2 regions of the Bradyrhizobium sp. USDA 4369 genome follow, and region 1 is predicted to be linked to the other one. Evidence: riboswitches for the same ligand, from Rfam matches in the RefSeq annotation. Region 1 holds a riboswitch; the other holds the start of a gene.
The links. Region 1 has a riboswitch for S-adenosylmethionine ahead of ACVIJ6_RS07850 (O-succinylhomoserine sulfhydrylase). Riboswitches for the same ligand answer to the same signal wherever they lie in the genome.
Positions count from the first base shown of each region.

Region 2: another riboswitch for S-adenosylmethionine. It lies ahead of metX (homoserine O-acetyltransferase MetX); the one in region 1 lies ahead of ACVIJ6_RS07850 (O-succinylhomoserine sulfhydrylase).

Region 1 covers NZ_JBSRYH010000001.1:1,711,699-1,727,216, forward strand. Annotated here, with positions in the region: gene ACVIJ6_RS07840 (S8 family serine peptidase) at 146-3,133, shown strand; gene ACVIJ6_RS07845 (2'-deoxycytidine 5'-triphosphate deaminase) at 3,202-4,308, opposite strand; SAM riboswitch at 4,421-4,500, shown strand; gene ACVIJ6_RS07850 (O-succinylhomoserine sulfhydrylase) at 4,578-5,786, shown strand; partial or broken gene ACVIJ6_RS07855 (GDSL-type esterase/lipase family protein) at 5,893-7,033, opposite strand; gene ACVIJ6_RS07860 (SGNH/GDSL hydrolase family protein) at 7,048-7,806, opposite strand; gene ACVIJ6_RS07865 (OpgC domain-containing protein) at 7,806-9,071, opposite strand; gene apaG (Co2+/Mg2+ efflux protein ApaG) at 9,467-9,862, shown strand; gene ACVIJ6_RS07875 (Hsp33 family molecular chaperone) at 10,162-11,157, opposite strand; gene argF (ornithine carbamoyltransferase) at 11,486-12,412, opposite strand; gene ACVIJ6_RS07885 (acetylornithine transaminase) at 12,421-13,632, opposite strand; gene ACVIJ6_RS07890 (GcrA family cell cycle regulator) at 14,105-14,620, shown strand; gene ACVIJ6_RS07895 (ATP-binding protein) at 14,748-15,518, opposite strand, start outside.
Region 2 covers NZ_JBSRYH010000001.1:1,188,563-1,204,080, forward strand. Annotated here, with positions in the region: gene ACVIJ6_RS05580 (GIY-YIG nuclease family protein) at 521-856, opposite strand; gene metW (methionine biosynthesis protein MetW) at 1,469-2,134, opposite strand; gene metX (homoserine O-acetyltransferase MetX) at 2,138-3,373, opposite strand; SAM riboswitch at 3,456-3,535, opposite strand; gene ACVIJ6_RS05595 (chorismate mutase) at 3,734-4,567, shown strand; gene hisC (histidinol-phosphate transaminase) at 4,605-5,702, shown strand; gene ACVIJ6_RS05605 (prephenate/arogenate dehydrogenase family protein) at 5,699-6,634, shown strand; gene ACVIJ6_RS05610 (DUF2125 domain-containing protein) at 6,699-7,883, opposite strand; gene ACVIJ6_RS05615 (gamma-glutamylcyclotransferase) at 7,983-8,582, shown strand; gene ACVIJ6_RS05620 (lysophospholipid acyltransferase family protein) at 8,588-9,355, opposite strand; gene ACVIJ6_RS05625 (YdcF family protein) at 9,368-10,033, opposite strand; gene ACVIJ6_RS05630 (cell division protein FtsX) at 10,337-11,305, opposite strand; gene ftsE (cell division ATP-binding protein FtsE) at 11,298-11,957, opposite strand; partial or broken gene ACVIJ6_RS05640 (MJ0042-type zinc finger domain-containing protein) at 12,173-13,028, shown strand; gene ACVIJ6_RS05645 (response regulator) at 13,083-13,463, shown strand; gene ACVIJ6_RS05650 (mandelate racemase/muconate lactonizing enzyme family protein) at 13,655-14,824, opposite strand; gene ACVIJ6_RS05655 (SDR family NAD(P)-dependent oxidoreductase) at 14,859-15,518, opposite strand, start outside.

The DNA.
Region 1 (15,518 bases):
GCTGCAGCGAGGCATGCCTGATGCCATAGCGGCGCGCTCGGATTTGTGCGCGAGCATCGCATTCTCAGTCGATGTCGCGATCATGTGCGCACTTCACGCGCGCAAGACGCGGTCCTGCATACCAGTCACCAACCCGCATCGGAGAATGACTCCTCATACAACCACAACGTTTGTTGACCAAATTCTATGCGGAGAGGCTCAAACATTTTGCTCGGCAGAAATGACGTGTGCCCCCTATGATCCTACCGTGCAACGGTTACGGAGGAGCGCCGACATGCCGCCAAAAATACAACCTAAAGATGTTTTTCTGCCTACTGAACTCAACATCTTTCGATCGACCGATTCGATCTTCGATCTGTGGGGCGACGGATTGGACTCGCTGCGGCAACTGATCGAGCTACAAAGTACCGCGACCGCGTCCACAGCGCAGACGGCCAGCTCCGGCAACCTCAGCAATGCCAGCGGCACGGCTGCAGCTGGTGGCCTTTATTCGACCTATCTCGACCTCAGTGGCGCTGAACTCACGCCTTGGCACTGGGGCCTCCGGCTCCCGAGCACCGCGTCGCGCGAACACACGCCCTTCGACCACGACAGTGACCAAACGCCGCCCTCCGCCTTCGAGCAGAGCGCGGACATCTCTGGTCCCGGATGGTCCGTCAGCGCGCTGGCTGCGTCTTCGAGTGAGACGTCTTCTCCGCTCACCGCCTGGATGAGCGCTCTTGCCGGACCCATCCCAAGCACCGCGGCCAAGGCCGGCGAAACGTCAGGCTTCTCATTCCTTGCCCCCTTCACCGGCAACTTAACCTTCTTCGCCGCTGAAAGGGATGCACCCGCAAATAGGCATGATGCCGTCGCCGTCGCGCCGCATCACGACGTTGCCGCGCACTCCGATACGGTCGGCGCGCCGGCCCTCGACACGGCTCCGAGTGCATCCAAAATCTCGGCCGGAAGCCCGACGCCGGCGACGCAAAGTCAGACATCGCTCTTGCACAAAGCGTGGTCGAACGGAGACACCATCGACACCACCGGCAAGGTCGGAGCCACGCCTCAACAGCTGCGTCAAGCGATGGACCAGACTGCGGCCAGCGGGGACGGAAAGGGAATCAAGATCGGCCTGCTCTCGGACAGTTACGATTTCCTGAAAGGTGCCGACGCTGACAAAGCGAGCGGCGCGCTGCCGTCATCGATCGAAATCCTCAAAGAGGGGACGTCCGGAATCGACGAGGGCCGCGCGATGCTGCAGATCGTGCATACGATCGCCCCAGGCGCGAGCCTCGCCTTCTACAGCGCATGGGGGAGCGAGCAGAACTTCGCCGACGGAATCCGAAAGCTCGCGGATGCGGGGTGCAAGGTCATCTGCGACGACATCTTCTACTATCACGAGCCGATGTTCCAGAACGGTCCGATCGCCAAGGCCATTCAGGAGGTCGTCGCGAAGGGCGTGACATACGTGACCCTCGCCGGGAACAATGACGGCGCCGGCTATCAAGGTGCCTGGAAAGGCGTATCGGGTGAATACGGCGGCATGACGTTCAAGAACGCCATGAGCTTCAATGGCAGCATTGTTCAGAACATCACCGTCGACCCCAAGCCAGGGAGCGAGACGCCGCTCCTGTTGTGGTGGGACGAGGCTTACGGGCAGGCGAAGGCCAACCTGCAGATCCATGTCTTCCAGGACGGCAAGTGGCAGGGAACGACCAATCATATTCGCTTCGGCGTTCCCGACGATCCATGGACTGAGTACTTTTTCGACAAGCCGGGCACCTACCAGGTGGTGATCGACAACGCCTCCGATGTGGATCCGGGCATCATCAGGGAGGTAGCGGCTCACAACGGCCGCCACTACGCCACGCTGCAATATTCCAACACCGGAACCGTGTTCGGGCATTCCATGGTGCCGGGCGCGATCTCGGTGGGCGCCGTCAACAGCGCGAATACGCCGCCGTTCGGAGGCGAGCTCGTCAACGAGCGCTTCTCGTCGTCAGGCCAGGGCACTCAGCTTCTCTTCGATGATCATGGCAACCGGCTGCCACTGCCCGTTCAGCTACATCCCGTGACGGTCTCGGGCGTCGACAATATTGCCACCTCGGTGCCGGCTCTCGTCGACTTCTACGGCACCTCGGCCGCGACGCCGACGGTCGCGGCACTCGCCGCGCTGATGCTGGCGGCAAACTCTCAACTGACTCCCTTCGCAGTGTCGGACGTCATGCAGCAGACGGCGCTGGAAATGAAGGACACGGACAAGGCCGGCGCCGGCCTGGTCCGCGTCGACCCGGCGGTCGCCGCAGCCAAAGCCTATGCCGACGTGCTGATCGAGTTCAGCGGCAACACCAGCCTGTCGCAGCACGGCATCAACTACTTCATCAATCAGATCGGAGGATGGGGCAGCATCGAGCTGAAGGCCAATGGCAAACCGGTCATCGCCGGATTACAGAACGGCTGGGTTCCGGTCGGCGCCGAAGCGACGGCGGACGGCTATCAGGTCGCCTGGAAGCTGCAAGGGTCCGAAGTCTACAGCGTCTGGACCGTCGACCCGCTCGGCAATCTCGTCAGCAAGCCGTTCGAGAAAGTGGCCGGCACCAGCACCGAACTCGAGACAGCGGAGCTCGCCTTCCATCAAGATCTCAATCATGATGGCATCATCGGCGTACCTCTGAATCTCGATGGAGTCGTGGCCTGGTCAGCCGGCTGGCGGGACAAGGCGCCCGCAAGCTATGACGGCCATAGCCTGACATTGAGCGCCTCGGCGACCTATGATGGGCTGCACACGCTGGACCGATTCCACTTTGCCGCCGACGGCAAGGGCGGAGCCACGATCAGCGTGGCAGGGGCAGGCACGGGGGCGGCCGCCGCAAACGGCGGCGATCCGTTGGTGCGATTCGACGCCGGACATGATGCGTTCGTCTTCGCCTCGCATTTCGGGGATATCCGCATCACCGACTTCGATCCGGCGCGCAATACGATCGCATTCAGCCCGGGCCTGTTCGCAAGTCAGCAGGCTCTGCTGGCCGCGATCCATGACGATGGCCACGGCAACGCCGTGATTGCGGACGCGGCGCACGACACGTTGACGCTCGATCACGTTTCGGTCGCGGCGCTGCTGGCACATCAGTCGCAGCTGCATATCGTCTGAGGCAGAGAACCGACAGCGCAGCCCGGCGTCAACGGCGCCGGGCGTGCTCTTGACCAAGTGAACGATCCTCAGCTGCGGAAGTGCTTGGAGAGCTTGAGGCCCTGGGCCTGATAGTTCGAGCCGATGCGACTGCCATACATCGCATCCGGGCGCGCCAGCATCTTCTCGTAGACGAGACGGCCGACGATCTGGCCGTGCTCGAGAATGAACGGCACCTCGCGCGAGCGCACCTCGAGCACGGCGCGCGCGCCATGCCCGCCCGCACCGGCATAGCCAAAGCCGGGGTCGAAGAAGCCGGCATAATGCACGCGGAATTCGCCCACCAGCGGATCGAACGGCACCATTTCCGCTGCGTAGTCCGGCGGCACCTGGACGGCCTCCTTGGAGGCCAGGATGTAGAACTCGCCAGGATCGAGGATCAGGCTGCCATCGGGCCGCGCCTTGATCGGCTCCCAGAACTCCTCGACCGCATAGCCACCGCGGCGGTCGACATCGACCACGCCGGTATGACGCTTGGCGCGATAGCCGACATAGCCATTGGCATTGGCGCCCGACAGATCGACCGACAGCGCCACGCCGCCGGCGAGATCGGCATCATCGCGGTCGACCAGCCGCTCGACCCGATGCAGCGCGTTCAGCTCCGCCTCCGTCAACACCGCGTCGCGGTAGCGGAAGCGGACCTGGGACAGGCGGGAGCCTTCACGCAGCAAGACCGGAAACGTCTTGGGGCTGATCTCGGCATAAAGCGGGCCGTGATAGCCGGCGCCGATCATGTCGAAGCGGCGAGTGCCGTCGGCGATCACCCGGGTGAACACGTCGAGGCGGCCGGTCGAGCTTTTCGGATTGGCCGCAGCCACGATATCCTTCGGCAGCGCCAGGCTCTCCAGCAGCGGCACGATGTAGACGCAGTTGGTCTCCAGCACCGCGCCATCCGCGAGCGCGAATTCATGCAGCTTCAACTCGTCGATGCGTTCGGCCACCGTCGATCCCGGCCCCGGCAAAAAGCTCGCGCGCACCCGATAGGCGACGTCACCGAGCCGCAGATCCAGGCTCGCCGGCTGGATCTGGCTCTCGACGAAATCATATTCCGGGATGATCAGGCCGGCCTCCGTCATCGCCACGATCATGCGATCGGGCAGGATGCCATGGGCGTCGGGAGGGAGCGAAAACGGCAAGACCTGATCCTTTGCAGGCGCCGGAACGGCGGCTTATCGAGCCTATATAGGGTCTTTTTACCGGTTATCCGATGGCTGGCTTGACGGGAAGGTCGGTTACGACTAAGAGCAGCACTTATCCCGTGGTGATTTGAGCCGGCCGGCTTGCAGCCACGTTAAATAAGTCGCTAAACAGGCCGGGGACGAATGTGATCCCGGCCGTGAGGAAGTTATCCCAGGCCGGTTTTTTTGTGCCCGTCGCCGGAGGCGGCGGTCACGATGGAGGTCACATGTCGAAGTCCCCCGCGAAGGCGCCCGCGTCGTTCGCTCAATATCGCCCCGAAACCCGGCTGGTGCATTCCGGCAGCTTGCGTTCCGAATTCGGCGAGACCGCCGAGGCGCTCTACCTCACCCAGGGTTTCGTCTACGCCACCGCCGAAGAATGCGAGGCCCGCTTCAAGGGCGAGGATCCCGGCTTCATCTATTCGCGCTTCTCCAACCCGACAACGGCGATGTTCGAGCGCCGCATGATCGAGCTCGAGGGCGCCGAGGCCTGCCGTTCCGCGGCCACCGGCATGGCTGCAGTGACCACCGCGATCCTGGCCCCGCTGCGCGCCGGCGACCACGTCGTTGCCGCGAAGGCGCTGTTCGGCTCCTGCCGCTATGTCGTCGAGGACCTGCTGCCGCGCTACGGCATCGAGTCGACGCTGGTCGACGGGCTCGATCTCGACCAGTGGCAGAAGGCGGTCCGGCCGAACACCAAATCGTTCTTCCTGGAGAGCCCGACCAATCCGACGCTCGACGTGATGGACATTCCGGCCATCGCCGAGATCGCGCATACCCACGGCGCGCGGCTGATCGTCGACAATGTGTTCGCCACGCCGATCTGGCAGAGCCCGCTCGCGCTCGGCGCCGACGTCGTCGTCTACTCCGCGACCAAGCATATCGACGGCCAGGGCCGCTGCCTGGGCGGCGTGATCCTGTCCTCGGAGGCCTTCATCGCCGAGCACATCCACAATTTCATGCGCCAGACCGGCCCGTCGATCTCGCCCTTCAACGCCTGGGTGCTGCTCAAGGGCCTGGAGACGCTGGCCGTGCGCGTCCGCGCGCAGACCGAGAACGCGGCGAAGGTTGCGGATTTTCTTGCGACGCATCCGAAGATCTCGCGACTGATCTATCCCGGCCGCGAGGACCATCCGCAGGCGGCGACCGTCCGGAAGCAGATGCGCGCCGGCTCGACCCTGGTCGGCTTCGAGGTCAAGGGCGGCAAGGCCGGCGCGTTCCGCACGCTCAACGGCCTCAAGCTCGCGCGCATCTCCAACAATCTCGGCGACTCCAAGACGCTGGTCACGCATCCCGCGACGACGACGCATCAGCGGCTGTCGCCGGAGGCGCGCGCCGAACTCGGCATCAGCGAGGGCTTCATCCGCTTTTCGGCAGGCCTCGAGCATGCCGACGATCTGATCGCGGATCTCGACGCCGCCCTGAGGGCGGCGTAGCGAATGGCGAAGTGGCGAATAGGGAGTAGTCAGTGGCGAATAGAACGACCTCATTCCCTATTCGCTACGCGCCATTCCCTACTCGCTACTCACTATTCGCCCCTCATCACATCGGCCGGTAGGTCGGCACGTTGGCCGGGGCGTTGACGCCGAGCTTGACCTGACCGACCGAGCGAATGATGTCGTCGCCAAGCAACTGGGCGAAGCAGGCATAGCCCCAATCGCTCATGTGCAGGCCGTCCGAGATCACGAACTCATTGATCGGGATCGCCTGGCGCTCGTGCCAGTCGCGCATCACCTCGAAGCGCGGGAAGATGCCGGCGTGATGCAGCTCGGCGATGCGGCCGAGCAGCTTGTTCATGCGGCTGGCATTCTCGGAACGCTCATTGACGCGCGGCGAATATTGCAGATCGACCAGCACGACGTCGGAGGCCGCCGCCTGGATCTTGGCGACGCCATCCTCGACCAGCTTTGCGGTTTCGGCCGGATCGAGATCACGCAGCACGGCATTGGTCCCGACCTGCCAGATCACGAGATCGGGGTGATGATCGATCACCGACGTCTCGAGCCGCTTCATCATCTCCGGCGCGTCCTCGCCGCCAACGCCGGCGTTGATGACGCTGATGTCGGCCATCGGATATTGCCGGCGCAATTGCGCCGCGAGCCGGTTCGGATAGGTGTAGTCCGGCGCACTCGCACCATAGCCCTGCGTGGAGGACGAACCGAACGCGACGATGACGACCGGCAGTCCCGAAGCCAGCTTGTTGGCAACGTGCGGCAGCGAGATGAAGTTCTTCTTGGCCACACCCTTCGGCGGCAGGCACGGCACGCGGTTGAAGATGTCGGTCGCCGACTTCGCGACCTGCTTGACCTTGTCGATCGCCCGGTCGGTGATGCTCCTCTGCTGCGACGCGGGTTGCGTGGCCGCGAGAGGCTGAGCGGGCGTGCCCGGCGCGCTGATCTCCGGCGTCGCGGGCTGGGTCGGCGGCGGCGATGGCTGAGCGGCGGCCGATGGGCGCACCGCGGCGATCTGGCCGCGATCCCTGGCTGCCGGCCTGGGCCAGCATCATGTGGCCGATGGTCGGCCGTAACTCACCGATCGAAACGGTCTCTGCGTCAGGCGCAGGCGGGGCAGCGCCGTCGGCACGCGCCAGCTGCGCGCTCATCGAGAGCGCGAGCACCATGGCGACGACGGCGGACAGCGTCTTCCAGTTTCCGGATACGCGGTCTTTACAGGTGGAAGTCATGAACAAGACGGATCCTAGTTCTGCTGTGCCGGCCCGAGATGCGCCGCGTCGATGATGAACTTCGACAGCGCCCGGCCGAGACAGTCGTGAACCTGCTTGGCCAGCTCGATCCCGTGCGTCGGATTGAACAGGTCGAAATCGCCCTGCTCGTTCCATTGCCGCATGATGGCAAAGCGATCGAACAGCGGAATGTCGCGCTGCTGCGCCACCACCCGCATGTTGTCGATATAGGGCGGCACGGAGATCAAGGTCTCCGTGCGCGGGCTGTATTGCAGGTTCATCAAGATGACATCAGCCCCCGCATTCTGCAGCGTCGCGACACCGTCATTGACTGCCTGACGAAACTCATCAGGATCGATGGACCGCATGGCGTCGACCGTACCGGTTTGCCAGACGACCAAATTAGGCCTTTTTCCTTCCACCAGTTTAACAAAATTGGCAGCCGTTTCCTCTGCTGTTTTCTTCGGCTGCAGCTCGACGCTGATATTGACGGAGACGGACGGCAGCCTCTCTTTCAGAGCCGCCTGCAGCCGGGCGGGGTACGCATTGGCGTCGGAGGCGCTGACAATGGCGGATGAGCGGCTCCCCACCACCAGAATATCAAGCGGACGGCCATTCTTCACGGCATCTGCAACTTTTGAGAGTGGGCTCTCGGTCGTCAGCAGGTAGGCCGGCACCTCGCAATTTTGCGGTGCATCTTCGGCCCAAGCGACTCCGGCCAGCGAGATCGCCAGCGCCGCGACACCAAACCTTAACCACGAGACGGACTTCATCAGCCCCCTCCCGCCATATCCGCGTTGCTGCGCGCACCCTTCCGCGCCGCACCCTTATCGGCCTCACGCTTGTACCACGAAATCAGCGAGGCAACTCCCCACATGGCCAGAATGCCACTCAGACTGATCAAGGCGTGCATCATGGCGCCGCCGGACACTTCGGCAAGTACGAAGTGTCCGGCAAACGCCAGAAACACGCCGAGACAGAAGATCTCCAGCGAGTGTTGCCCACAAACAATCAACGGACGCAGCCAGCGCGACTTCAGCGGGGGCCAATCCTTGGGCAGATAGTGGACGGTGAGTGCTGCGAGTGCGAGGAAATGGGCAAAACGCAACACGTCAAGGTCTGTTTTGTCGATCGGATACATCCATTGCTCGATTCGCCGCGGCATCAGATGACCGAGCTGCGGGATGTACCAGGTCAGCGTGACGAAGAACGCCGCCACCAGATAGGCGACGCAGATACCGAGCGTGATCGGGGAGTTCAGGATGCGTGACATGCGCTTGGCGCCGCCCAGCGCACACCACGCGCCGAACACGAACAGCAGCTGCCACGCAAACGGATTGAAGGCCCAGAAGCCATTCGGATAGGCCGAAAGATAGAGATCGAACTCCCAGGTGACCGCGTAGAGCACGACCGACAGCCCGAGCGTCACGTCAGGGCGCCAGCGCATCAGCCACAGGATCAGCGGCAAGAACAGCATCAGCACGATGTAGAGCGGCAAAACGTCCATGTTGACCGGACGGAAGCGCAGGATCAGCGCCTGGACGATCGTCACGTCCGGCTGCTTCAGGAAGTCCATGATCCCCATCTCTTCGGTGTAGAGCGGGTTCTCGAAGCTGGTCGCGACGTAGGAGATCTCGGCGAGGAAGATCGTGAACAGGAAGACGTGGGCGACGTAGATCTGCCAAACCCGGCGCAGGATGCGCGCGGTGGCGACGATGAAGCCGGCATCCTGCATCGCCCGCCCATAGACGAAGGCCGCGGTGTAGCCGGAGATGAAGATGAAGATCTCGGTGGCGTCGGAGAAGCCGTAATTGCGGATCGTGAACCAGGTCAGCAGGTTCGGCGGCAGATGGTCGATGAAGATCAGCCACAGGGCCAGCCCGCGAAACAGGTCCAAGCGCAGCTCGCGCTCGCCGACCGCCGGGAAGGTGATCGCGGGTGCTGCGACGCTCGCGGGCGCAGCAGTCTCCGCCGGCGCAGGCCCAGCAGCGGCTCCGGGGACGGACGGTCCGGCAATGCGATCGGCAATCGACGTCATCAGGCACCACGTCAAGGCTGCCAGCCCGAGAGGCACGGCAAAGGGAATGTAAGGCTGCGCAATTTTTGCGCAAGCGATGAAGGACTTATCAGCTCAGCCGTGCCCCGGTTTTTGATCGACGCCAGGCACAGGCTCGAAGGGATCGATTCAAGATCCGGTTCGAAATCCGGTTCCAAGACCAATTCCAAGACCTGACGGCGACAGCGGACGCACAACCCGATCGCTTCGCTATCCACAAGCTGCGCCGGCCGTCACGGTCTCCGGTCCGAAAATCACGACGGAGCCGCGTGTGCGAACGGTGGAGTCCGCGATTCTGGTGCCATAATCTGGAACTGTGTTGAAAGCTGGGTACGCCCCGGATTGGTTCCCTGGCAAGTTTCCGCTACAATGCATTCATGTACCGCGCCGTGACTCGCCAGATCGAAGTGACCGTCGAACCGAACTTTCTGCCCGAGAAATCCTCGGTCGCGGATGGCCGCTGGTTCTGGTCCTATACAGTCGTCATCACCAACACCGGCGAGGACACGGTGAAGCTCCGCAGCCGGCACTGGATCATCACCGACGGGGTCGGCCGGCAGCAGGAGGTCCGCGGCGAGGGCGTGGTCGGCGAGCAGCCGGTGCTCGCGCCCGGCGAGCGCTTCGAATACACCTCCGGCGTGCCGCTCACCACCGCCTCCGGCTTCATGGCGGGCTCCTACCAGATGGAGAGCGCGAGCGGCGAGCACTTCGACATCGCGGTGCCGGCGTTTTCGCTCGACAGTCCGGACGGCGGCAAGAGGGTGTTGAACTAGCCGGGGTCGTAACGCGACGGGCAATTGGCATGCGTGTGGCATGCGTGCTCGGACGGAGCATCCGAGGCGCAACACCTTGCTAACAAAGATCCTTGCTCGCTGCGATGCATTTTCCCGTCGGGGCCAGCACATCGCCTTGCTCACCTGCGAGCTCATCCTTGTCGTCATCCCGAGAAGCGAAGTGACGACGCAATCCAGAGCGGCGTCAACGGCTCTGGATCGCGTCACTGCGCTCGTGATGACGTGTGTAGAACGAGGATCACCCAGTTACTCTCGCCGCAACGCGACGAGAGAGCCGCTCAGTTCTCCGTCACGCCCGCTTCATGCGGGGTGAACTGATAGACCGAGGAGCAGAACTCGCAGGTGACGACGACCTTGTCGTCCTTGACCATGTCGGCGCGGTCCTGGGCGGAGAAGCTCTTGAGCATGTTGGCGACAGCGTCGCGCGAGCAGGAGCAGCGCGCCTGCAGCGGCACCAAGTCGAACACGCGGACGCCGCGCTCGTGGAACAAGCGATAGAGCAGACGCTCGCCGGACAGCGCCGGATCGATCAACTCGACATCCTCGACGGTGGCAACCAGCGACTGGCCCTCGACCCAGGCCTCGTCCTCTTCGACGGCATGGAGTTCGGTGCCCTCGGGCGCATCGCCGGGATGCAAATCGGCCTGGCGCAGACGCTCGGGCGCCTGCGGCAGGAACTGCGTCAACAGACCGCCGGCACGCCAGCGAAGCTTGCCGCCGCTCCACTCCTCGCCGACGGCGAGGCGCACGCGGGTCGGGATCTGCTCGGAGCGCAGGAAATATTCATGCGCGGCCTCCTCCAGGCTGCCGCCGGTGAGCGCGACGAGACCCTGGTAGCGGCTCATGTCGGGACCCTGGTCGATGGTCATCGCCAGATGGCCCTTGCCGAGCAGTGCGCCGGAGTCCCTCGCCTCCGAGAGGCGCGCCTCGTCGTAGCGCGCATAGGCGCGCAGGCGGTCGGGCGCCTGGAAGTCGACCACCAGGAACGACACCGGCCCGTCGGTCTGGGTCTGCAGGATGAAGCGGCCGTCGAATTTCAGTGACGAGCCGAGCAGGGTCGTCAGCACGATGGCCTCGCCGAGCAGCTTGCCGACCGGCGCCGGATAAGCGTGCTTGGTGAGAATGTCGTCGAGCGCCGGCCCCATGCGGGTGAGGCGCCCACGCAGATCGAGGGCGGACACTTCGAACGGCAGCACGGCGTCGTCGACCGGCACGGCCGAGGGCGCCCGGCCGGTATCGAGATGGATGTCGTTGTCGGGGGAATTGGCTGTCATCGGGCGTATTTGGGGATGATTGGAACGAATGGAAGGGCATTCTCCGGCTGTCGTCCCGACCTTGAGCCGGGACCCATACCGCGGACGCTATCGAAGGACATCGGTGGTCGTGACCCGTCCGATGTGGACGCAGAACATGGCGAGCCGCTCGCCACATCTCAAACTCGGCCCGAGACCAAACGGCGATCAACTAACGACCATCGCGCCAAGGCCGCAGATCAACGGCCACCGGTGCAAACAAGTTGGATCACGCGGTATGGGTCCCGGCTCTGCCCTCGCTGCGCTCGGTTGTCCGGGACGACGCCCCGTGATGGATGACCAGTCGCCCTTACGCCCGCTCGCCGAAGCACCAGGCCAGGATGCCTTTTTGCGCGTGCAGGCGGTTTTCGGCTTCGTCGAACACGACCGATTGCGGGCCGTCGATCACCTCGTCGGTGACCTCCTCGCCGCGATGCGCCGGCAGGCAGTGCATGAAGATCGCCTCCGGCTTGGCCAGCGACATCAGCTTTGAATTGACCTGATAGGGCTTCAGCAGATTGTGGCGGTGCTCGCCGTCCTTGTCGCCCATCGACACCCAGGTGTCGGTGACGACACAGTCGGCGCCGCTCACCGCCGCCTCCGGGTCGTGGCCGAGATGGATGTCGGCCTTGGTGGCGCGAATGAAATCCTTCATCGGCTTGCCCGGCGACAGCTGAGGCGGCGTGGCGACGTTGAGGCGGAACTTGAAGCGCTCGGCGGCGTGCGCCCAGGAGGCCAGCACGTTGTTGTCGTCGCCGGTCCAGGCGACGGTGCGCCCCTCGATCGACCCGCGATGCTCCTCGAAGGTCATCACGTCGGCCATCACCTGGCAGGGATGCGAGCGCCGCGTCAGGCCGTTGATGACCGGCACGGTGGCGTGCGCAGCGAGCTCGAGCAGCGCCTCATGGCTGAGGATGCGGATCATGATCGCGTCGACATAGCGCGACAACACCCGCGCGGTGTCGGCGATGGTCTCGCCGCGACCGAGTTGCATCTCGGTGCCGGTCAGCATGATCGCCTCGCCGCCGAGCTGGCGCATGCCGACATCGAACGACACGCGGGTGCGCGTCGACGGCTTGTCGAAGATCATCGCCAGCACCTTGCCCTCGAGCGGCTTCTTCGCGGGCTCGTTGGCCTTCAGCGTCTTCTTCATCCGGCTGGACAGCGCCAGCATGTTGCGCAGTTCCTCGACCGGCATCTCGGTGAGATCGAGGAAGTGACGCGGCGTATTGGCCATGGTCTTGCTCATGATGCGGCCGCCTGCTTCGCAGGACCGCCCGACAGCGCAGCGCAGGCGCGATCGAGCATCTCGACCGACTGTTCAATTTCAGCTTCGCTCACGATCAAGGGCGGCAGGAAGCGCACCACATTGTCGCCGGCGCCGACGGTGAGCAGCTTCTGCTCGCGCAGGGCCGCGACCAGATCACCGGACGGCACCACCGCCTTGACGCCGATCAGCAGGCCCTCGCCGCGGATCTCGGAGATGATGTCGGGATGACGATCGACCACGGCGGCAAGCTTCTGCTTCAAGAGCAGCGACATCCTGCGGACATGATCGAAGAAGCCGGGCGCCAGCATCACATCGAGCACGGCATTGGCCGCGGACACCGCCAGCGGATTGCCGCCGAAGGTCGAGCCGTGCGAGCCCGGCGTCATGCCGGAGGCCGCCTCAGCCGTTGCCAGCACCGCGCCAATCGGGAAGCCGCCACCGAGCGCCTTGGCCAGCGACATCACATCCGGCGTGACACCGAGCCAGCGATGCGCGAACAGATCGCCGGTGCGCCCCATGCCGGTCTGCACCTCGTCGACGACGAGCAGGAGGCCATGATCGTCGCAGAGCTGGCGCAGCGCCTTGTAGAAGGACAGCGGCGCCGTGCGCACGCCGCCCTCGCCCTGCACCGGCTCGATCAGGATGCCGGCGGTGTGCGGTCCGATCGCCTTCTTCACAGCCTCGAGGTCTCCGAGCGGAACCTGATCGAAGCCATCCATCGGCGGACCGAAGCCTTCGAGATATTTCGCGGAGCCGGTGGCAGCGAGCGTCGCCAGCGTCCGGCCATGGAACGCACCCTCGAAGGTAATGATACGATAACGCTCGGGGTGCCCCTTGGCGGCGTGATATTTGCGCGTGATCTTGATCGCGCCTTCCATCGCCTCGGCGCCGGAATTGGCGAAGAACACGTAGTCGGCAAAGCTCTGCTCACACAGCCGTGCTGCAAGTCGTTCGCCGTCGGGGCTCTTGAACAGGTTGGACATGTGCCAGAGCTTGGTCGCCTGCTCCTGCAGCGCCTTCACCAGATGCGGATGCGCATGGCCAAGCGAATTGACAGCGACGCCGGAGGTGAAGTCGAGGTAGCGATCGCCATTGATCGCGATCAACCACGCGCCCTCGCCACGCTCGAAAGCAAGATCGACCCGGGCGAATACGGGGAGCAGATGCGTAGCGGCAACACTGGTCATGACAATCACATGAGCTGACGGGCTGGCCGAGACACGCGCCCTGCGGCGCCATCGCATCAGGGACCCCACCCTGGAAAACAAAATGTGCCGCCTTTTCAAGGCGGCACGTGCACCTATTGTATGCGGGCGGCGCTTGGAGTCAACTACGCGTCAGCTGATCCGCGCCATGGTGACCGTGACATTGCGGATGCATGACACAGCTCAAGATGGGCCACAGGGAACCACGGAATGTGTGGACTGTGGCCTCCGACTCTTGCGCGGGAGTCACGCCATATTGTAGCGTTTTCAGCGTCGAGTACGACATCTCGTGCGGCAGTTCCGATCCCTCTAGAAGTTCTTTGTTCGCGTAACGTCCGGGTGCTTCACGCGCTCCCGGCGAGGGATAAGGGATTCTGCCGTCAGGGATTTTCTTGAGACAGATATCGCAGCGCCGTCCCAGAATTGGCCGGCGCAACGCGAAGGGAAAGGTTCGATGACGGTACTGACCTGGTCCGACGATCGCGTCGAGCAACTGAAAAAACTCTGGGAAGCCGGGCTTTCGGCCAGCCAGATCGCCGCGGAACTCGGAAACGTGACGCGCAACGCCGTGATCGGCAAAGTGCACCGGCTGGGTCTGTCAGGCCGCGCCAAGAGCCCGGCGACTGCAGCCCCGCGCCAGCGCAAGGCGGCCCGTCCGGCTCAGCCGATGATGCGGGTGGCGCGTCCGGTGGCGCGCGGCAACACCGCGCTCGCTCAGGTTTTCGAGGTCGAGGCAGAGCCCGATCCAGTTGCATTCGACAATGTCGTGCCGATGAACCAGCGGCTGTCGCTGCTGGAACTCAACGAGGCCACCTGCCATTGGCCGGTCGGAGATCCGTCGAGCCCGGATTTCTTCTTCTGCGGCGGCAAGGCGCTGGCCGGCCTGCCCTATTGCGCGCAGCATTCGCGCGTCGCCTATCAGCCCGCGGCCGATCGTCGCCGCCAACCGGCGAAGTCAAGCACGCGCTGAGGGCTCGGCACGCACGGGCGATGAGGATGGCTCCGCATCGCCCCACGCGCTTCACCTCCCCGGCCTCAATTCACAATGGCCGACGAGGATCGACCCGGCACACGCCGGCTGCGCGCGCCTCGGTGGACTACGCCGCTCGCGCGGGCTTCGACTGCGGGAAGCACGCCGTGAAGGCAGCGCCCTTGCGCGGAACGCTTTCGATCAGCAGCCGGCCGCGATGGCGGTTGAGAATGTGTTTCACCAGCGACAAGCCGAGCCCGGTGCCGCCCTGCGCGCGACTGTCACCGACGTCGACGCGATAGAACCGCTCGGTCAGGCGCGGCAGATGCTCAGGCGCGATGCCCGGGCCGAAATCGCGGACCTTGACCCGGATTTCCGGCGTCCCTTCGCCGGACACCGCCTGCTCCAGGGACACGATCACGCGCCCCCCCGAGGCGCCATATTTCAGCGCGTTCTCGATCAGGTTCTCGAACACGCGCAGCAGCTCCTCGCGATCGCCGGCGATCGTCACCGGCGCCTCCGGCAGGCTGGTCTCGATCACCACCTGCCGCTCGCGCGCCAACGGCTCAAGCCCGTCGGTGACCTGGCGAATGATGGCGACCATTTCGACCATGGTGTGGGGCTGAACATGCGCCGACAGCTCCACCCGCGACAGCGACAGGAGGTCGTCGATCAGCCGCGCCATGCGGGTGGCCTGGGTGTGCATGATGCCGAGGAAACGCTCGCGCGCCTTGGCGTCATCCTTGGCCGGCCCCTGCAGCGTATCGATGAAGCCGGACAGCGCCGCGAGCGGCGTGCGCAACTCGTGGCTGGCATTGGCGACGAAATCGGCACGCATCTCCTCGACCCGCCGCAGCGGTGTCAGATCGTGGAACGTCATCAGCATGCATTTGTCGGT
Region 2 (15,518 bases), 520 kb from region 1:
CGTATCGCGGTCGTCACGAACGCTGAGGCGGGATGCGGTGGGCGTGTCGGGTTGCGCGTGGGTTCGCTCGCGCGGACGAACAATTCCGGCACGCACGGTCAAGTCGCGCGGTCCTGACACCCCGACGCTGGTGTCAACTCAGGCGAAGCTTCACTTGGGGACGGTGGCCAGAAAGCCCGGCGCACCGGGGAGAACGCGAAGCAGCCGTACAACCATCGCGCAGGGAAGGCCGGGTGTTCCGGCTCGGACCTGTGGTACCTGCCGCCTGCATACTTTTCCGCAGGCGGGCCATGGGTGCGGCCAGCATCCGGCCTTCCCTGCGCCTCTGCGTTATCGGAGGCGATGCGTGACGCAAAGCTCGGGCGCAACGGCGCGGCGAGGATGCGCGATCATGTCCGAACTGACTCTGCTCTTCGACCTGTCTCAACCAGCTCTGCTCTTTGAAACGTGAAATCCGCCAACCCCGGGCTCGTCATGGCCGGGCTTGTCCCGGCCATCCACGTGTCTCCTCGTGCGCGCTCTATGTTGCGATCGTGTCGTAGAGATCATCCCAGTTGGGATTGCCCGCAAGGATCAGCCGAACCTTCCAGGCACGCGACCAATGCTTGATGTTGTGCTCGCGCTGGATCGCGCTCTGAATGTCGTCGAAGACTTCGAAGTAAACGAGCCGCTTCAGGCCATACCGCTTGGTGAAGCCATCAACCAGACCACATCGATGCTGATAGACGCGGCGCACGAGATCACTGGTCACGCCGACATAGAGCGCGCCATTGGGACGATTGGTCATGAAATACACGTAGCCACCCGCCATGACGCCATACTGCAGGACGTGGATGGCCGGGACAAGCCCGGCCATGACGGCGGAGAGAGACATCGAACATCTCTCACCCGACACTCGGTTGCAATTGTGTCACTCGTTATGCCCCGGCTTGTCCCGGGCATCCACGTAGCTCACCGAATGCCGAACGACGTGGCTGGCCGGGACAGGCCCGGCCATGACGGTGAAGAGGCATCGACCACCTCTCGCCCTAAGCTCGGTTGCAATTGTGTTACTCGTCATGCCCGGGCTTGTCCCGGGCATCCACGTAGCTCACCGAATGCCGAACGACGTGGATGGCCGGGTCGGACCCGGCCATGACGGTGGAGAGGCATCGACCACCTCTCGCCCTAAGCTCGGTTGCAATTGTGTTACTCGTCATGCCCGAGCTTGTCCCGGGCATCCAAGTAGCTCACCGAATGCCGAACGACGTAGATGGCCGGGGCGGGCCCGGCCATGACGGTGGAGAGGCATCGACTACCTCTCGCCCTAAGCTCGGCTGCAATTGTGTTACTCGTCATGCCCGGGCTTGTCCCAGGCATCCACGTAGCTACCCGAATGCCGAACGACGTGGCTGGCCGGGACAGGCCCGGCCATGACGGTGAAGAGAGCGAGAACCAAACTTTGGCAGCGCCCCGGGGCCGCCCGCCCCTACCGCCCCTTCTCCGCCCGGCTCAGCAGGAACACGCCCTGTTCGCCGAACATGTTCCAGAACCACCAGGGCATCGCGACGCGCAAGGGACGGCCGTAACTATCAAGCGCGACGGCGCGTTCCATCTTCACGCCGATCTCGTCGCAGAGCTGCACGAAGTCCTTGATGGTGCAGAAATGGATGTTCGGCGTGTCGTACCAGGTGAAGGGCAGATTGTCGGTGCGCGGCATGTGGCCGCCGACGAGCAGTTGCAGGCGCAGCCGCCAGAAGCCGAAATTCGGGAAGGTGACGATGGCGCGGCGGCCGATGCGCAGCAGGTTCTCGAGCACGGCCTTGGGCCGGCGCGTCGCCTGCAGCGTCTGCGACAGGATCACATAGTCGAAGGCATCGTCGGGATAGTCGACGAGATCGGTGTCGGCGTCGCCCTGCACCACCGCGAGCCCCTTGGCGACGCAATGATTGACGCCCTCGCGCGACAGCTCGATGCCGCGGCCGTCGATGCCGCGGCTCTCCAGGAGCTGCAGCAGGTCGCCGTCGCCGCAGCCGATGTCGAGCACCTTGGAGCCGCGCTCGACCATGCCGGCGACCAGGAGATGATCGGGCCGATAGGCCAGCACCTCGCCGCCGGAAAAGCCGTTCAGCGGCAACACACCCTGCATGCTCATGGCTCAGCCTCCGTTCGCAACCTTGAGGCCGCGCGCCTTGCCGGCGGAATCGAGGAACGCGCTGGCGATGTCGAAGAACTCAGGGACATCGAGCAGGAACGCGTCGTGTCCCTTGTCGGTCTCGATCTCGGCGAACGAGACCCGCGCGCTGGACGCGTTGAGCGCATGCACCAGCGCCCGCGATTCCGACGTCGGGAACAGCCAGTCGCTGGTGAAGGACACCACGCAGAAGCGGGTCTTGATGCCGCGGAACGCCGCCGCCAGCACGCCGTCATGGTCGCCGGCGATGTCGAAATAGTCCATCGCGCGGGTCAGATAGAGATAGGAATTGGCGTCGAAGCGCTCGACGAAGGACGAGCCCTGGTAGCGCAGATAGCTCTCGACCTGGAAATCGGCGTCGAACGAGAAGGTCGGCAGCTCGCGGTCCTGCATGCGGCGGCCGAACTTGCGATGCAGCGCGGCGTCCGACAAATAGGTGATGTGCGCGGCCATCCGCGCGACCGCGAGGCCGCGATGCGGATGAATGCCCTTGTCGGCATACCGGCCATGATCCCAGTCGGGATCGGCCATCACGGCCTGGCGGCCGAGCTCATGGAAGGCGATGTTCTGCGCCGAATGCCGCGTCGCACAGGCGATCGCCAAGGTGGCGAATACGCGCTGCGGATAGGCCACCGTCCATTGCAGCGCCTGCATGCCGCCCATCGAGCCGCCGACCACGGCGAACAAGGTGTCGATGCCGAGATGATCGATCAGCATCGCCTGCGCCCGCACCATGTCGGGGATGGTGATGATCGGGAAGTCGAGGCCCCAGACCTTGCCGGTCGCCGGGTTCAGCGAGGCCGGCCCGGTCGAGCCCATGCAGCCGCCGATGACGTTGGAGCAGATGATGAAATAGCGGCTCGGGTCGAGCGGCCGCCCCTTGCCGACCAGCGTCTCCCACCAGCCGGGCTTGCCGGTGACCGGATGGCGGTTGGCGACGTGCTGGTCGCCGGTCAGCGCGTGGCAGATCAGCACCGCGTTGGACTTGTCGGCATTGAGTTCGCCATAGGTCTGGTAGGCGATCTGGAACGGCGACAGGTCGACGCCGCAATCGAGCTTGAGCGGCTTGTCGGCGCCGAATTGCGCGACCAGCGAGCTCGGATGGTCGACCTCGTGCGAGCGCTCCTCGGAACGTTCCTGGGGCGCGATCGTGCGCAGCGAGGATGTGGATTTCGGCGTCAGGCCTGTCATGTCTCTCACCCCGGCCATCCGGCCAGGGCTCCCGAACCACGTGACATATCAGGCCATGAAAAACCCGGCCTGAACTGGGGTTCGGCCGGGATCGATAACGTCCCCGGCCTGTTTAGCGAATTGTTTAACGTGGCTGCAAGCCGGCCGGCTCAAATGACCACGGAACGAGCAGAAACTAGTCCCGCGGGCGCTCCTCGTCAAGGCAAGCAGGGGTTGACCGCCGATCGGGCGCTCCACGGCTGCAATCCAGCCAAGCCTAGGCCGCACAAGGTAAACTTGCTGTTGCGCAGGCCCGGCGCATCGGACAGAACGGCATCCGTTCCCAGCGGCCGCGCGTTCCTCCGTGGCCCACGAAGAGTGACAGCGACCATGTCGAACCCGCCGCCCGCCCCGCCCTCGCTTGCCGATCTGCGCAAGGAGATCGACGCGATCGACGAGCAGGTCCATCAGCTGCTGATGAACCGGGCCGACATCATCGACCGGCTGATCAAGGTCAAGAAGACGCAGGAGGTCGGGTCGGCGTTCCGCCCGGCCCGTGAGGCCGACATGATGCGCCGCCTGGTGCAGCGCCATCGCGGCATCCTGCCGCTCGACACCGTCGAGGGCATCTGGCGCGTGATCGTGTCGACCTTCACCTATGTTCAGGCCCCGTTCTCGGTGCATGCCGACGTCTCGGTCGGCGAATCCGCGATGCGCGATTCGGCCCGGTTCCATTTCGGCTTCGTGGTCCCGTATGTGGCGCATTTCAGCGCGCAGGCTGCCGTCGAAGCGGTGGCGCGCTCGAAGGGCGATCTCGCGCTGGTGTCGACGAGTTCGGGCCATACGCCGTGGTGGATCACGCTGGAGCCCGCCGGCGCGCCGAAGATCATCGCGCGGATGCCCTTCATCGAGCGCGCCGACCATCCAGCCGCGCTGCCGGTGTTCGCAGTATCGCGGGTTGCCGACGACGCGCTGGTCTTGGAGGTCGAGACCTGGAGCATCCGCGTCTCCGGCTGGAATGCGCAGGTGTCGCGCGCATTGTCGCCGCTCGCCGACGTCATTGCGGTGCCCGATACCGCCTTCGACAGCGCCGCGCTGCTGGTATCGATCGAGGCGCCGTCCAACCTGGACAGCATCAAGGCGGCCCTGATCGCGGCGGGCGCCTCGGTGCGCTCGGCAGCCCTCGTCGGCGGCCATGCCAAACGCTATACGGTTCCGAGCTGAGACGCGCTGCGCCAGTGATCATCGTCCGGAGTTCATGATGTCCCGCCCCGTGCCGAATCCCGGCATTCTCGACATTGCGCCCTATACGCCGGGCAAGAGCCCGAAGCCCGAGCCGGGCCGCAAGGTGTTCAAACTGTCAGCCAACGAGACGCCGTTCGGCCCTTCGCCGAAGGCGATCGAGGCGTTCAAGAGCGCGGCCGGCCATCTCGAAGATTATCCCGAGGGGACGTCGCGGGTGCTGCGCGAGGCGATCGGCCGCACCTACGGCCTCGATCCCGACCGCATCGTCTGCGGCGCCGGCTCCGACGAGATCCTCAATCTGCTGGCGCACACCTTCCTCAGCCAAGGCGACGAGGCGATCTCCACCACGCACGGTTTTCTGGTCTACCCGATCGCGACGATGGCCTGCGGCGCGAAGAACGTGGTCGCCGCGGAGACGGAGTACCGCACCGATGTCGATGCGATCCTCGCCGCGGTGACGCCGCGCACCAAGCTGGTGTGGCTCGCCAACCCGAACAATCCGACCGGCACCTACATCCCGTTCGACGAGGTCAAGCGGCTGCGCGCCGGCCTGCCCGCGCATGTCGTGCTGGTGCTCGACGCCGCCTATGCCGACTACGTCTCGCGCAACGACTATGAGTTCGGCATCGAGCTGGTCGCGACCACCGAGAACACCGTCGTCACGCACACCTTTTCCAAGATCCACGGCCTCGCCGCGCTGCGCGTCGGCTGGATGTTCGGCCCGGCGCACATCGTCGACGCCATCAACCGCATCCGCGGGCCGTTCAACGTCTCGTCCCCGGCGATGCTGGCGGCGGTCGCCGCGATCGAGGACACCGCGCATCAGCAGATGTCGAAGACGCACACGGAAAAGTGGCGCAACTGGCTGACCGCTGAGATCGGCAAGCTCGGGCTGAAGGTGACGCCGAGCGTCACCAATTTCATCCTGATCCATTTTCCCACCGAGACGGGCAAGACCGCGGTCGAGGCCGACGCCTTCCTGACCCGGCGCGGCCTCGTGCTGCGGGCGCTCGCCAATTACAAGCTGCCGAACGCCTTGCGCATGACGATCGGCACCGAGGAGGCCAATCGTCTCGCCGTCGATGCACTCAGCGAATTCATGGGGCCGAAGTGAGCGTCGCGGGAAAATTCGAACGCATTGCGCTGATCGGCTTCGGCCTGATCGGCGGCTCGATCGCGCGCGCAGCGCGCCTGCAAGGCGTAGCCGGCGAGATCGTCACCACGGCCCGCTCGGAGAAGACGCGGGCGCGCGTCGCCGAGCTGGGCATCGTCGACCACGTCGTCGCGAGCAATGCCGAGGCGGTAAAGGATGCCGACCTCGTCATCCTCTGCATTCCCGTCGGCGCCTGCGGTCCGGTCGCCGAGGAGATCGCGCCGCATCTGAAGCCCGGTGCCATCGTTTCGGATGTCGGTTCGGTCAAGGGCGCGATCGTCCGCGACATGGCCCCGCATCTGCCGGCGCATGTGCACTTCGTGCCGGCCCATCCGGTGGCGGGCACGGAGAATTCGGGGCCCGATTCCGGCTTCGCCGAGCTGTTCATCAATCGCTGGTGCATCCTGACGCCGCCGGATGGCGTCGATCCCGACGCCATCGATCGTCTGCGCGCATTCTGGGCCGCGCTGGGCGCCAAGGTCGAGATCATGACGCCGGATCATCACGACCGGGTGCTCGCGATCACCAGCCATCTGCCGCATCTGATCGCCTACACCATCGTCGGCACCGCCGACGAATTGGCGCAGGTGACGGAATCGGAGGTGATCAAGTTCTCCGCCGGCGGCTTCCGCGATTTCACCCGCATCGCCGCCTCCGACCCGACGATGTGGCGCGACATTTTCTTGAGCAACAAGGACGCCGTGCTCGACATGCTCGGCACCTTCACCGAGGACCTCTCCAAGCTCACGCGGGCGATCCGACGCGGCGACGGCGAGGCATTGTTCGATCACTTCACCCGGACCCGCGCGATCCGCCGCGGCATCGTCGAGGTCGGCCAGGATTCGGCGGCGCCCGATTTCGGCCGGCCGCTGCCGCAGATCAAGAAGCCCTAGAGCATGATCCGGAAAAGTGGAGACCGGTTTTCCGAACAGATCATGCTCAACACGAATAGAAAGGTTAGAATAGCGGAGGAACGCGGGCGACCTTGAACGGACCGAGCACGACCACCCCATCCGAGAAGCGCAACGGAAAGCTGCGCGCCTTGCGGCCCTCGAGCGTGGCCTCCTTGCCGAGCGCGTTGATGCCGACGGCGACGCCGGCATTGGCGTTCTGCTTGACGACCTTGCCGAGACCGGGAATTGCGCGGTCGAGCGCCCCGAACAGGTTGTTGAGATCCTGCGACTTCACTCCCGGAGCAACGCGGTCGAGCGTCGCCTGCGGCACGCCGTTCTCGAGCATCTTGTCGAGGCCGAGCGCCGGAATGACCTTTTCGATCCCCGCCACCGTCATCTGCACCTCGCCGTCGATCCCGCCATTGGCGGTGAGGGTCAGCGTGCCCGAAGCGACGGCCAGCAGTTCGCCCTGCTGGATGCGCGACTGGACGATCTCGACATGACCGCCGGCCGCCTGGATCTCGCGGAACCGCTCCGGCCAAGGCTTCGGGTGGAAGTCCTTCAGCCCCGTGAGCCGGGCCTGGATGTCGGCATTGAACGGCTCGGCAAGCAGCGGATGGCTGTCCTGGATGCTGCCGCTCGCGATCTGGAGCGCCGTCTCGATCACCGGATGATCGGACGGCGTGCCGTCCGCGACGCGACCATGCAATTCGGCGTGATCGGCGCGCACGGCAGGAACGGTCGTGCTGCCCTCGATGCGGTCAATGGTCGGCTGGTCGAAGACGAGATCGGCGCGCTGCAGCGGGCCGGGAAGGCCGCGGACGCTGGCCTGCCCCAAGCGCCAATTGACGGCATAGGACGCCGGCCCGCGTCCGTCAGCGATCGTCGCGGGTCCCTTGAATTCCGCGATGATCCGCTGCGGATCCCAGACCTGCGCGACGACCAGGATCTCGTCGAGCTTGGCGTTCATCAAGGGCGTGCCCGCGGCCTGCGAGAACAGGGCGACGCTCGGGTCGGAACAGCGAACCTCGAGGCGGAACGGGAAACCGGCCACCGAACGGTTGGCACAATCATAGACGCGGCCGGACTTGGCCTCGCGGGCGCGCCAAGCGTCGGCCTGGACATCGACCTGCGAAGCAGCGAAGAACCAGAATCCGCTCCACGCGATGGCAGCGATCAGGAGCAGGATGGGGGCTGCGAGGAGGCCCCAGAGTGGGCGCCTGCGGGGCGCTTGCGGCAAACGAGACATGCAGGACACCCTTTGGGCAGCAATTTAGGCGATTCCACGATCACGGATTGTGTATTTCAGTTAACAATTCGCGAGCACCACCCTTAGGCTTCCGTTCCGATGTCTGCAATGACCCTGTCCGATCGTGATCTTCCCAACGGCGACCTCTGGGTGTTCGGCTATGGCTCGCTGATGTGGCGGCCCGGTTTCGAGTTCCTCGAGCAAATGCCGGCCCGGCTGATCGGCGAGCACCGCGCGCTGTGTGTCTATTCGTTCGTCCACCGCGGCACGCCGGAAAAGCCGGGCCTCGTGCTCGGCCTTGATCGCGGCGGCGCGTGCCGCGGGATTGCGTTCCGGGTCGCGGAAACCAGGCGCGACGATACGATCGCCTATTTGCGCGCACGCGAGCAGGTGACCTCGGTGTATCGCGAGGTGACGCGATCGGTGTGGCTGGAGAACGAAGCCAGAGAGCGCGTAAGCGCGCTGGTCTATGTCGTCGACCGAGGCCATGTCCAATATGCCGGCCGGCTGTCGCTGCAGGAGCAGTTGCGCCACGTCCGTCAGGGCCATGGCCAGTCCGGCGCCAACCGCGACTATGTGCTCTCGACCGTGAAGGCGATCGAGGCCCAGGGCTTTCGCGATACGCAGCTGCACAGGCTGGCCATGATGCTGCATGACGACGGCCACTCGCGGCATCCGGCGCCGGGCGACTCGCCGTAGCCGCCTCACGCCTTCACCGGGGCCGGCACACGGCCGAACAGCTGCGCTTGCTCGGCCTGTCCCGCCGCCACCAGCCGGTTCGTCGCCTCCTCGATAACGCTCTCGATGCGGGTCATGAATGCGTCGCGCGGCAGGCCCGGCGGCAAGGGGTCGAGGAACTCGACAACCAGCGTCCCCGGATAGCGCAGGAAGGTACGGCGCGGCCAGAACAGTCCGGAATTGAGCGCAACCGGCAGGCACGGCACGCCGCAATCCGCATAGATCAGCGCGACCCCGCCTTTGTAGTCCGGCGGCGCGCCCGGCGACCGCCGCGTGCCCTCGGGGAAGATCACGAATTGGCGCCCGTGCTTCACCTCCTCGGCAGCTCGCCGCATCACCTGCTTCAGGGCGCGAGCCCCGGAGCTGCGATCAATCGCTACCATATTCGCCTTGACGAGATATTGTCCGAACAGGGGAATGCGCAGCAGCTCGCGCTTGAGGACGAAGAACGGCTCGTCGAAAAAGTGCAGCAGCGAGATCGTCTCCCACATCGACTGATGCTTGGCGGCGACTATCAAGGGCCCCGTCGGGATCTTCTCGACGCCGCGATATTCGACGCGGATGTTGCAGACGATGCGCATCAAAATGATGTTGCTCTGCGCCCACCAGTTCGCGACGCGCAGCAGCGCCTTGCGCGGCATCGCCAAGGTCGGCAGCGCGATGATCGCCCAGAACACGAAGTTCGGATAGAACAGGATGTTGAACAGGAGCGAACGCAGGAAGATCGAAAGCATCAGGGACCCAGTTCAATTGGCTTGTGCCGTCGCCGGCCGGCGCGACACGGAGCCGGTCGGCAGGTCGACCTCGGGCGCGAGATCGAGGCCGAGATCGGCCAGCCGCAGCCGCGCTTCGGCGGCGACATATTTGGCGTATTCGGACAGCAGCAGCCGCAAGGTCGGCCCGCTGGTCCACCACGGCTCATCCCGCCATTTCTCGCCGACGACGGCATAGGGAATGAGATCCAGGCTCGGCATCGCGTGCGACAGCTCCACGATCGCGCGCGGCATGTGATAGTTCGAGGTCACGACGATCAGCGATTTGAAGCCGCGCTCGGCGGCCCAGCGCCGCGTCTGCGCCGCGTTGCTGCGGGTGTTGATCGCGGAATAGTCGAGATCGACGCAGCAATTGATGAACGACCGCGCCTCCGGCAGCGAGCGGGTGATGTCGCTGGCCTCGTTGGTCGGATGCACGCCTGAAATCAACAGCCGCCTGCCATAGCCGCCGGCGAGCAGTTCCACGGCGTCCGACACCCGCGACGAGCCGCCGGTCAGAACCACGATTCCGTCCGCCTTGCGCTCGGGCTTGATCTCGGCGCCGCGCAATTGCGACAGGAAGCCGATGAAGCCGACAGCCGCGACGAAAAAGCCGATCGCAAGCGTGGCCACGACGCCCGCGAACGTCCGGCCCACCATCACGATGAGCGGCAGCCTGCGGCTGCTATCGTCGATTTCCGGCCCCATGCGTTGCCCGGCGATCCTTGCCTCCTGGCGCGCGGCCCCATGCCGTCGCACGATCCCGTCGTTCAAGTCCGGGAGGTCAGGCAGGTTTCGCCGGCCTCCCGATCACGTTCACTCGCCCTCGATCATGACAGGCGCTCTCTATCGAGTCCGTGACCGAACTCACCCCTGCCGCAACTTGACCCGACGCAGACGATTTTAGGCGTTTTTCAGGCCAAGTGAAATCCGCAACGCGACGGTTGGGGACGGAAGCGACCATCAGTCGATGCTCGCCAGCGTCGCGAACAGGGTCCGGCGCGCGGCCCAGCCGGTGACGGCCGCGATCACCACGGCCTGCAGCGCGATCACGACATAGCCGAGCGGGCGCAGAGAGAACGTGCCGAGCAGCGCCGCGAATTGATCGCCCACCGGCGTGCCGGAGAACCAGTTCGCGATCGACTCCGAGAACCCGAAGCCGAGCATCGCCAGCCCGCCGCCGATCACCCCGCCCTCCAGCCCGAGCTGGAGGAAATGGCGCAGGAAGTGGTTGGCGATATAGCGGTCGCCGGCACCGACGAAATGCAGGACCTCGACGATCGGCCGATTCGCAGCCATGGCGCCGCGGGTCGCAAACGACACCGAGATGATGGTGGCGACGATCACCAGCACGAGAATGCCGAAGCCCGCGAACAGGGTCGCTCCGGTCATCGAACGCATGCGCTCGATCCAGGCGCGGTGATCGTCCACGCTGGCCGTCGGGGCGACCTGGCTGACCCGATTGCGCAACGCGGCGAGATCAAAGCTGGTGCCGGGTTGCACCCGCGCGATGATGACGCGGGGCACCGGGAGTTCGTCGAACGACAGGCCGCTGCCGAGCCACGGTTCCAGGAGCTTGCTCGATTCGTCCTTGGTGAACGGCCGCACCTCGACGATGCCGGACTGCGCCCGCATCGCCTCCGTCACCAGCGCGATGTCGCGCTCCAGGTCGCGGCCGGTCTTCGGCCGAACCTGGACCGTGATCTCGCTCGCCACCTCCGACTGCCACTCGGCTGCGGATTCGCTGACCAGCAGCACGGCACCGGTCGTGATCGAAGCCAGAAAGGTCATGATCGCGACCACCGCCACGAGCGCGCGGCCTGCGATCGACGCCCGCGGCACGATCGGCGACACGATGCGGGCTTGCGCCGGCAGTTGCGGGCGGTCCTCGCCCAGGTCGACCAGAAGGCCGCGATCGTCCACGCTACTCATAGATGTGCAGCCGTCCCTGATGCAGCACCAACCGCCGGGCCTCGTATTGGTCCATGAGCGTGATGTCGTGGGTTGCGATGATCACCGCCGTCCCCGAGCGGTTGAGCTCAATGAACAGGCGCAACAACCGCCGGCCGAGCGTCGGATCGACATTGCCGGTCGGCTCGTCGGCGAGCAGGAGTTGCGGCCGCGAGATGACGGCGCGCGCAATGGCCGCGCGCTGCTTCTCGCCGCCCGACAGGATCGGGGGCAGCGCATCCATCCGTTCGCCCAGCCCGACCCATTTCAAGAGATCGATCACTTCTTTCCGGTAGCTCGACTCGTCGCGCCCCATGACCCGGAACGGCAATGCGACGTTCTCATAGGTCGTCATATGGTCGAGCAGCCGGAAGTCCTGCAGCACGATTCCGATCCGCTTGCGCAGATCGGCGATCTCGTCCTTGCTGAGCAGGGAGATGTCGTAGCCGAACAGGTTAACGAGCCCGCGGGTGGGGCGCAGCGACAGGAACAGCAGCTTAAGCAGCGAGGTCTTGCCTGCGCCCGAGGGGCCCGTGAGAAACTGGAAGGAATGAGCCGGAATCTGGAACGTGAGGTCGCGGAGGATCTCCGGCCCCAGTCCATAGCGCAATCCGACATTTTCGAACCGAACCAAAGCATCAGCTCCGTTCGACAGTGTGCACGGCCCACCCGCCAACAATAAGTCCGGCGGTACGATGACCCGATTGAGCGCCCGTTATGGTTTCCGGTTCGTTAATGGTTTCCATGTACCATTGCGGAGATTGGGTTCCGAAGTTCGTCAACATGGCGGTTCTTGTAGCACGAACTGTCGGAAACAAAGCGGCAATGGCCGCCGGAGATAAAGGCGCGATGTTCATCGTTTGCCCCCATTGTACAACGTCTTACGCCATCGATCTGGCAACCCTGGGTATGGCCGGCCGTAGCGTACGCTGCGCGCGTTGCAAGGAGGTATGGCTGGCGAGGCCCGAGGATGCCGTCGAGGCTCCGGCCCCGGTTCCGGCCATGGCCGACGCCGCCAGCGCGGCTGCTCCCCCGCCCGCCCCGGCCGACGAATGGGAAGCGCTGGCGCGTGAGGAGGAGGACGAACAGCCGCCGCAGGTGGACAGTCCGCCCTTGGCTGCAGGCTGGCCGGAGGATGCCGCCGAACAGGCGGAGGCGGAGACGGAGGATGCGGAGCCGAAGGGGCAAGGCAAGGCATCCCGCCTGGCCCGATTCGGTAAGCTCATCAGGCGTCCCACACTGCCGAATTTCCCCGGCAAGAAGATTTTCGGCCTGCCGGCGCTGACCGCGGCGATGGCGGCGCTCTGCATCGCGCTGGTGGTCTGGCGCGCCGACGTGGTGCGGTTGCTGCCGCAGACGGCGTCGTTCTACAAGCTCGCCGGGCTCGAGGTGAACCTGCGCGGCCTCTCCTTCAAGGACGTGAAGGTGGCGACCGAAACCGTGGACGGCAAGCCGGTGCTGGTGATCGAGGGGGCGATTGTCAGCGTCACCAAGAAGGCGGTCGACCTGCCGCGTCTCCGCTTCAGCGTGCGCGACGCCCAGGGCACCGAGATCTACGCCTGGAATACGCTGCTTGAACAGACCGCGCTGAAGCCGGGCGAGCGCACGACCTTCAAGTCGCGCCTGGCCCTCGCCCCCTCCCGAAGGCCGCAATATCGATATACGATTCTTCAACCGGCGCGATCTGGCCGCCGGCAGTGCCTGATGGTTCCGGTCTCGCGGGTCTCGCGCGGGACCCATGAGACGGAGATGAAACGACATGTCGCGCGTGCTGATCGCCGACGACGAAGAATCGATGCGGACGCTGGTCGCGCGCGCCATTGCCATGGATGGACATGAGATCGTGACGGCGCAGGACGGGGCCGAGGCGCTCGACATCCTCACGCGCGAGAACGGCGCCTTCGACCTGCTGCTGACCGACATCCAGATGCCCATCATGGACGGCATCGCGCTGGCGCTGTCGGCCGCGCGCGACTATCCCGACTTGGTCATCCTGCTGATGACGGGCTTTGCGCATCAGCGCGAACGCGCCTCCAACCTGCAGGCGATCGCACATGACGTGATCACCAAGCCGTTCTCGGTCGCCGACATCCGCACCGCGGTCGCCGACGCCCTGGCGTCGAAGGCGGCCAAGGCGTAGGACGAGTGCATCGCGCGCCGGAAGGCGACGCTTTGGACGGCTCTAGCATGGCGGATCTGCTGACACCCGCGATCCGCGTTGACGCTCCAATCTCCGCAATCCCATCTCTCTGTGGTGATGGGTCCCGGGTCGGCGCCCGAGAGTTGCGCGCCTGTCCGGGAGAGCGAGACTTCGATCGAGACGCCGTCGCCTCACGCGCTCAGCGCGCGCATCTCCGCATAGAGGTCCGACTTGCCCTCGAAGCCGATGCCGGGGAGGTCCGGCATCGTGATGTGGCCGTCGATCACCTTCACCCCGTCGGGGAAGCCGCCATAGGGTTGGAACAGGTCCGGGTAGCTCTCATTGCCGCCGAGGCCGAGGCCGGCGGCGATGTTGAGCGACATCTGGTGGCCGCCATGCGGGATGCAGCGGGACGGCGACCAGCCATAGGTCCTGAGCACGTCGAGCGTGCGCAGATATTCGCACAGGCCATAGGACAGCGCGCAGTCGAACTGCAACCAGTCACGGTCCGGTCGCATGCCGCCATAGCGGATCAGGTTGCGCGCGTCCTGGTGGCTGAACAGATTTTCGCCGGTCGCCATCGGGCCGGGATAGAAGTCGGCGAGCGTCGCCTGCAGGTGATAATCGAGCGGATCGCCCGCCTCCTCATACCAGAACAGCGGATAGTCGCGCAGCATCCTGGCGTAGGCGATCGCGGTCTCCAGGTCGAAGCGGCCATTCGCATCGACCGCGAGCTGGTTGTTCGGACCGATCTCGTCGAGCACGGCCTCGATGCGCTGGCGATCCTCGTCGATCGGGGCGCCACCGATCTTCATCTTCACGACAGTGTAGCCGCGCTCGAGATAGCCGCGCATCTCGCGGCGGAGCGCCGAGAGGTCCTTGCCGGGATAGTAGTAGCCGCCGGCGGCGTAGACAAAGACGCGCGGATCGGCGGTGCGGTTGTGGCGCTCGGCGAGCAGACGGAACAGCGGCTTGTCGGCGATCTTCGCCACTGCGTCCCAGATCGCCATGTCGAGGGTGCCGACCGCGACCGAGCGTTCGCCATGACCGCCGGGCTTCTCGTTCATCATCATCGCCGCCCAGGCCTTGTCGGGGTCGATGTTGTCTTTCGTTGCATCAAGCAGCCAGGCCGAATCGGCCTCCAGCAGGCGCGCACGAAACCGCTCGCGGATCAGGCCGCCCTGGCCATAGCGGCCGTTGGAGTTGAAGCCATAGCCGACCACGGGACGACCGTTGCGCTCGACATTGGTGATGACCGCGACCAGGCTCGACGTCATCTTGGTGAAGTCGATATAGGCGTTGCGGATCGGCGATGAGATCGGCTTCGTCACCTCGCGGACGTCGACGATACGGACGGTCATGGTCATTCTCCTGGTCGTGGTCGCACGCGCCGCGTCAGAGCGAGGCACCTGCGCAGATGGTGATGGTCTGTCCGGTGATCGCGTCCGCCTCCGGGGACAGCAGGAAGGCGGTGAGCGCGGCGACCTCGGCGGGATCGACGAAGCGGCCCATCGGCGGCAGCACCGGCGCGGTGCCGGTGCGGCTGGGATCGCGCAGGAACGGCGTGTCGGTGGCGGCAGGTGCGATCACGTTGACGGTGATCCGGCGCGGCGCGAGCTCGATCGCCCAGGACCGTGCGAGGCCGGTGAGCGCGGCTTTCGTTGCCGCATATTGGCTGCGGCCAGCAGCGCCATTGGCCGTGCGGCTGCCGATCAGCACGATGCGGCCGCCCTCGCCCATATCAGGCGTCAGGGCATTGGCCAGCGCCTCCGCGGCGCCGACATGGACTTGCCACATGCCCTGGCCATTGTCAGGCATGAGCTCGCCGAGCCGGCCGACACGCATGTAGCCGGCGGCATGGACGAGCGCGGTCACAGTGCCGATATCCGCAAGCTGCGCGATCACCGCGTGCGGTTCCGCCAGATCAGCCTGCAGGCCGACGAAACCGGCATGCGCCCAGTCCGGCGGCGCGCGGTCGATGCCCGTCACGCGCCAGCCGCCCGCGAGCAGGCGCTCGGCAATGGCGTGGCCAATGCCCGAGCTGGTTCCGGTCAC